DNA from 2 places in the Neorhizobium sp. DAR64872/K0K18 genome. Region 2 is predicted to be linked to the other one. Evidence: riboswitches for the same ligand, from Rfam matches in the RefSeq annotation. Region 2 holds a riboswitch; the other holds the start of a gene.
What was found. Region 2 has a riboswitch for cobalamin ahead of ACQY1P_RS21835 (CbtB domain-containing protein). Riboswitches for the same ligand answer to the same signal wherever they lie in the genome.

Region 1: it holds a riboswitch for cobalamin, as region 2 does, so the genes downstream of both, ACQY1P_RS17600 (ABC transporter substrate-binding protein) here and ACQY1P_RS21835 (CbtB domain-containing protein) in region 2, are expected to answer to the same signal.

The regions. Positions count from the first base shown of each region.
Region 1 is NZ_CP191446.1:2,463,991-2,467,388, reverse strand. It holds gene ACQY1P_RS17610 (GcvT family protein) at 1-493, shown strand, start outside; gene ftsZ (cell division protein FtsZ) at 568-1,563, opposite strand; cobalamin riboswitch at 1,857-2,051, shown strand; gene ACQY1P_RS17600 (ABC transporter substrate-binding protein) at 2,182-3,189, shown strand; gene ACQY1P_RS17595 (FecCD family ABC transporter permease) at 3,271-3,398, shown strand, end outside.
Region 2 is NZ_CP191446.1:3,361,029-3,364,426, reverse strand. It holds gene cobW (cobalamin biosynthesis protein CobW) at 1-568, opposite strand, end outside; gene ACQY1P_RS21840 (DUF1636 family protein) at 565-993, opposite strand; cobalamin riboswitch at 1,096-1,321, opposite strand; cobalamin riboswitch at 1,379-1,579, shown strand; gene ACQY1P_RS21835 (CbtB domain-containing protein) at 1,617-1,793, shown strand; gene ACQY1P_RS21830 (CbtA family protein) at 1,808-2,569, shown strand; gene cobO (cob(I)yrinic acid a,c-diamide adenosyltransferase) at 2,566-3,180, shown strand; gene ACQY1P_RS21820 (cobyric acid synthase) at 3,184-3,398, shown strand, end outside.

The DNA of each region.
Region 1 (3,398 bases), 900 kb from region 2:
CGAGACCTATGCCAACTCACGCCGCATGGAAAAGAGCCTGCGCCTGCAGAACGGCGATCTCCTGACCCAGTACAACCTGATCGAAGCGGATCTTGCCCGTCCAAAGGTCAAGGAAGCCGATTTTTGCGGCAAGGCGAAGCATCTCGAATACAAGGCCCGCGACCATCAGCCGGCGATGCTCTGCACGCTCGTGATGACCGACAATGTCGATGCGTCCGGTGTGGCCCGCTATCCGGTCGGCTCGCTGCCGGTGATGGATCCTGACACGGGCGAGGTTCTCATCGATGAGCTTGGACGGCGGTCCTATACGACGTCGATCGCCTACGGCCCGACGATCGGCAAGAACATCGCGCTCGCCTATCTGCCCTGGTCGCATTGCCAGGTCGGTCGCAAACTGACGGTGGATTATTTCAACGAGGCCTTCCCGGTGGAAGTCGCAGCGGTTGGTTACAAGCCGCTCTACGATCCTGAGAACCTCAAGCCGAGAAGCTGATTTCTTCGGATCCGACAAACAAAAAACGCTCCGCGGATGTCCACGGAGCGTTTTTTTATTGGCTGAGACTGGTCTTAGTACTGCGCAGTCGGGGATGAAGACCCCTGCTGGTTGCCGTTGAGGCCAGTTGCGACGACCGACACGCGGAACTTGCCGTCGAGGTTCTTGTCGAAGATCGCGCCGACGACGATGTCGGCCTCGGCTTCGACTTCGTCACGGATGCGGCTCGCAGCTTCATCGACTTCGAACAGTGTCATGTCGGTACCGCCTGAGATCGAGATGAGCACGCCCTTGGCGCCCTTCATCGAGATGTCGTCGAGCAGCGGATTGGCGATAGCGGCTTCGGCAGCGATCAGCGCGCGGCCATCGCCGGAGGCTTCGCCGGTTCCCATCATCGCACGACCCATGCCCTTCATCACCGATTTCACGTCGGCGAAGTCGAGGTTGATCAGGCCTTCCTTGACGATCAGGTCGGTGATGCAGCTGACGCCGGAAAACAGCACGCGGTCCGCGATCATAAACGCGTCGGCAAAGCTGGTCTTGGCGTCGGCAATGCGGAACAGGTTCTGGTTCGGAATGACGATGACGGTGTCGGCGGCCTCACGCAGGGCCTCGATGCCTTCGTTTGCCGTCTTCATGCGGCGATGCCCTTCGAACGAAAAGGGCTTGGTGACAACCGCAACCGTCAGGATGCCGGCAGAGCGCGCTGCGCGTGCAATCGCTGGCGCGGCACCGGTTCCGGTTCCACCACCCATGCCGGCGGTGACGAAACACATGTGCGAGCCGGCGAGATGATCCATGATCTCGTCGATCGATTCTTCGGCCGCCGCGCGGCCGATATCCGGCAGCGAGCCAGCACCGAGACCTTCGGTCACCTGCGCACCCAGCTGAATTCGGCGCGACGCCTTGGATGTTGCCAGAACCTGGGCATCCGTATTGGCGGCGATGAATTCCACGCCGTGGAGATTTTCCGTGATCATGTTGTTGATCGCGTTACCGCCACCGCCTCCGACACCGATCACGGTTATCTGCGGTTTCAATTCGGTCAAGCCGCTCTTAATATCCGTCATCTTCGTCTCCTTCAGCTCCTTCCGGTCGTCCCATACCAGAAGGACGGCGAATCGCCCCGCAGGCTATCTGTCCGCAAGGTCATAGACCAGAGCGCTGTCAGGCCAAAGAGGCAGGAGTAGGGTGAGGGCGATGTCATCGCAATTTAATGTACAGCATCCCTGAATTGAGCGCCTCACGAAGGTCGCGACCAATCCAAAATAGACCGTTGCGTAAATTGGTATGTTATACTATTACACTCGGCAACGACAGAGATCGCGCGGGGATCGCTCTGGACAAGCACCGGCGTGTTCCCTATCAGTTGGGGCGCTACGGTTCTGCAATCGCAGATGAAAAGGGAATGCGGTGAGGCTTTCGGGCCAAGTCCGCGACTGCCCTCGCAACTGTAAGCGGCGAGCCAGCCATCGATACCACTGATCATCCGATCGGGAAGGCGATGGAAGGCGTTCGAGCCGCAAGTCAGGAGACCTGCCGTGGCATGGACAACCAACACCGGACGAGGGGTTCCGGCAGGGAGATGATTATGACGCAAGCAATGCGCTCGTGCGCCATTTTGACGTCGAGCCGCGATGCGGCTTCAGGTCGTCCTGCCCTTTTTTCCGATCATTAAAGGACAGGACATGAAATCAGGGCTTATCGCCGCCTTAGTTGCGGCACTTCCCACATTCGCCTTTGCCGCACCGACCAGCTACCCGCTGACGATCGAGAATTGCGGTCGCTCCGTCACGTTCGAGAACGCGCCCCAGAAGATCGTTTCGATCGGTCAGGGCATGACCGAAGTGCTTTATTCGCTCGGGTTGGCCGACAAGGTGGCGGGCACTGCCGTCTGGGTCGGGCCGGTGCTTTCGCCCTATGCAGAGGTGGATGCGAAGATCAAACGGCTTGCCGACAACGACCCGAGCTTTGAATCGGTCGTCGGTCTCGAACCGGATCTGGTTGCTGCCGAGTTCGAGTGGCATGTCGGGCCGATGGGATCCGTCGGCAAGCGCGAGCAGTTTTCCGATCTCGGCATCAACACCTATGTCTCGCCCGCCGATTGCGTCGCCAAGACCAATGTCGATGGCGGGGACGGCGTTCGCAACGAACTGTTCAAGATGGACCTGATCTACCGCGAGATTACCGAGCTCTCGAAGATCTTCGACGTCGAGGACAAGGGCACGGCCCTGATCGCAGACCTGAAACAGCGCGAAGCCGCAGCCGTCGCATCGATCAAGGGCGTTGAGCTAAAGAACCTGCCGATCGTCTTCTGGTATTCCAGCAAAGAGACCAAGGGCGACGCCTTTATCGCGGGCAAGAACAGCGCACCGGCTTATATCCTTGAGACGATCGGCGCCCGCAATGTGGTGACGACGGAAGAAGAATGGCCGCTGGTCGGCTGGGAAACGATTGCTGAGGCCAACCCCTCCGTCATCGTCGTAGCCACCATGGACCGTCGCCGCTATGCCGCGGATGATCCTGCCGTGAAGATCAAGTTCCTCGAGACTGATCCCGTCGTCAGCCAGCTGGATGCGGTGAGAAAGAAGCGTTTCGTGATGATGGACGCCCAGTCGATGAACCCGACGATCCGCACGATCGAGGGCATCGAGACGCTCGCCCGGGGCATCCAGTCCTTCGGCCTTGCGAATTAGGGTGCGGCGGGAGATGATATCTTTCCCTGTTTCCGCCATCGTCGATGAGGCGAATTTGCCCGACCTGCCCAGGCGCCCCAAGTGACGCGATCCCGTATCGGACGTTGGGCGCTAGGTGCCGCAGGCGTGTTCCTGGTGCTCTTAGCGCTCCTCGTCGCCATCGTTGCCGGGGTGGCGATCGGTGAGATGACCATTCCCATGGAGACGAC
Region 2 (3,398 bases):
GAAGGTCGGTCTTGGTCAGCACGATCATGTCGGCGCAGGCGATCTGGTCCTCGAACACTTCCTCGACCGGGTCGTCGTGATCGATCGAGCTGTCCTCGCTGCGCTGCGCTTCGAGCGCTTCGTGATCGTCGGCCACGCGACCTTGCGCAAGCGCCAGACCGTCCACCACGGCAATGACGGCATCCACCGTCACGCGGGCCTTCACATCCGGCCACTGAAACGCCTGGACGAGCGGCTTCGGCAGGGCAAGGCCGGAGGTTTCTATCAGGATATGATCGACGCGCGGTTCGCGGGCCAGGATCTGGTCGATCGCCGGAACGAAGTCGTCGGCGACGGTGCAGCAGATGCAGCCGTTGGCAAGTTCGATAATGTTGTCGTCAGGGCAGCTTTCGATGCCGCAGCCCTTCAGCACGTCGCCATCGATGCCGACATCGCCGAACTCGTTGACGATGATCGCGAGCCGCTTGCCCTTGAGGTTTTCGATCAGGTGACGGATCAGCGTCGTCTTGCCGGCACCGAGAAACCCGGTGATCACGGTGCAGGGAACGCGGTCGAATGAAACGCTCATGAAGGCATGTCCTCGTGGTGCTGGAATGGTGGAATGCGGGCCGTCATGCCCTTGCCGCGAAGGCACATGGGGCGGCCGCGAAGGGGAAGTAGACCGCGCTCGTCGTCAGCCAGCATCATCGCGCCGACCAAGATATCCTCGACCGTGTCGAGCGACAGATGACCAAAGACATAGGACCAGCCGGAGCGATGGTTGAAGGCAGCACTTGGGCCTTTTTCGCAGTTGGCAAGGCAGGTGACGGGTTTGATGGAGAGCGGTTTGCCGGCGGCCGCCTCGCGAAGTGCCGCCATCAGGCCGATGCCCGGGCGCGCTTCGCTATCGGAAGCCTCGCGACAATTGGTGCAGACGAAAATCGTCACATCCGGCTCGCCGGCAAGGCCGTCTGCGGACGCGTCGCGCTCGTCTTTTCGTTCGTCAATCACCATCGTGTCGCACTACCGCCCAAGCCAATAACATCGGGGTGCACGACAGGAAGGCAAGCCAATCCTGCAGAGTGAAAGAAGCTTTACCGGAGCACCCCGCCCGGAAAGGCACGTTTTCGAACGGCAGGTCTCCTGGCTCGCGGGTCGTCACCATCCGCCTGCCTTCCCGGATTTCTCCCGTGGCCATAGTGGCAGGATGGCTCGCCGCTTACAGTTGCGGGGGCAGCCGCGGCATTGAACCATGGAATCTCAAGATGATCCCGGGCTCGCACCGCATTCTCTCTTAGCCCCTACCGTTGCCGGCAAGGGACCGTATCGCAGTCACCTAAGCCTTGTCGCAGGGCAGTGTCAATGTCGCAAAGGCGATTGCCCGTATGGGGAAACCGTCTATAGTGATCACGTCTTTGGTGCCCGAGAGGGCTCATCGAAGGGAATGCGGTGCGACGACATCTTGGCGTCAAACCCGCGGCTGCCCCCGCAACTGTAAGCGGAAAGTCTCTGCTCAACATGCCACTGGAGACATCCGGGAAGGCGGGTCAGAGGCGTTCGATCCGCGAGCCAGGAGACCTGCCGGAGACGATAGGCACAGTGAAAGTCCTCGGGTGGAGGGCAGAAAGACGACGTCCATGGTTACGAACTCTGCTGCCGGTGCAGCCAGCGTTTCCGCATCGAAAATCATTCCTCTTGGCATGACGGCCATACTCGGCCTGTTCATCGTCGGCTTTGTCGGCTTTTCGCATATCGAGGCCGTGCACAACGCAGCCCACGATACGCGCCACTCGCTGGCCTTTCCCTGCCACTAAGAGGAATTTCCCCAATGTCGCTGTTTCGTAACATCGTCCTCACGGCGGTGATCGCCGGGCTTTTGTCCGGGCTCCTGATGACCGTGATGCAAAGCTTTTCGGTCGTGCCGCTTATCATCGCGGCAGAGACCTATGAACACGCCGGCAGCGCCGCCGGGCATAGCCATGCTGCTGCTCCGGCGGCAGGCACTGCAGCCCCTGCCTCCACTGAGCATCAACATGCCGAAGAGGCATGGGCGCCGGCCGACGGGCTCGAGCGCTTTGCCTACACGGCTGCCGCCAATGCACTGTCGGCCATCGGTTTTGCGCTGGTTGCCATCGCCATTGCCGAAGCACTCGGCGGGTTTGGCGGATGGCGCGGCGGGTTGATGTTCGGCATTGCCGGCTTCCTCACCGTCAGCCTTGCACCCGGCCTCGGCCTGCCGCCGGAACTCCCGGGCATGCCCGTCGCCGAACTCGGACCGCGGCAGCTCTGGTGGATCGCGACGGCAGTCTGCACCGCCCTGGCCCTCGGGCTGCTTGCCTATACCCGTTCCGCCCTTCTTGCGGCTCTGGCGGTCGTCCTGCTGGTTGCTCCGCACATCATCGGTGCACCGTTGCCGCCGACCCATGACACCGCGGTGCCGATCGAACTGCATGCGCGGTTCGTCAATGCCGTCTACGCGACGAACCTCGTCTTCTGGGCCGTTCTCGGAGCGCTTTCCGGCGTCATTCGCGAGCGTTTTCGTGCTGGTGAGGAAATTTCGACCACGTCCAAGGAGCTTGCAGTCCGTTGAAGGAAATCGATCAGACCACCGAGCAGCGCCACCGCGCCAAGATGGAAAACCGCAAGGCGGTTCAGGATGCCGAAGTCGCGGAGAAGACCGTCGAGAAGGGGCTCCTCATGGTTCATACCGGCTCCGGCAAGGGCAAGTCTACGGCGGCCTTCGGGCTGGCCTTGCGGACGCTCGGCCACAACCGCCGCGTCGGCATCGTGCAGTTCATCAAGGGCGCATGGTCAACCGGCGAGCAGCCGGCGCTTGCTGTGTTCGGTGACCGCATTGCCTGGCACACGATGGGCGAGGGCTTTACCTGGGAAACTCAGGATCTCAAACGCGACATCGCCGCTGCCGAGAAGGCCTGGGGCATGGCACTCGAACTGATGGCGGATGAAACGATCGGCCTCGTCATTCTCGACGAACTCAATATCGCGTTGCGTTACGATTATCTCGATCTCGAAACGGTCGTTGCCCAGTTACAGGCGCGCCCGGCGGATCTGCACGTGGTCGTCACCGGCCGTAATGCAAAACCGGCTCTGATCGAGGCGGCGGATCTGGTGACCGAGATGACGCTCGTCAAGCATCACTTCAAGGCCGGCGTCAAAGCCCAGGCCGGCATCGAGTTCTGACGGGTGGTGGCGCGCGCTCTCATGTTTCAGGGGACAGGCTCGGATGTGGGCAAGTCGCTGGTCGTTGCCGGGCTTGCCCGCGTCTTCACGCTGCGGGGCTTGAGTGTCCTGCCCTTCAAGCCGCAGAACATGTCCAACAATGCTGCGGTCACTGCCGATGGCGGCGAGATCGGCCGGGCGCAAGCCCTGCAGGCGAGGGCGGCCAGCGTGCCGCTCAG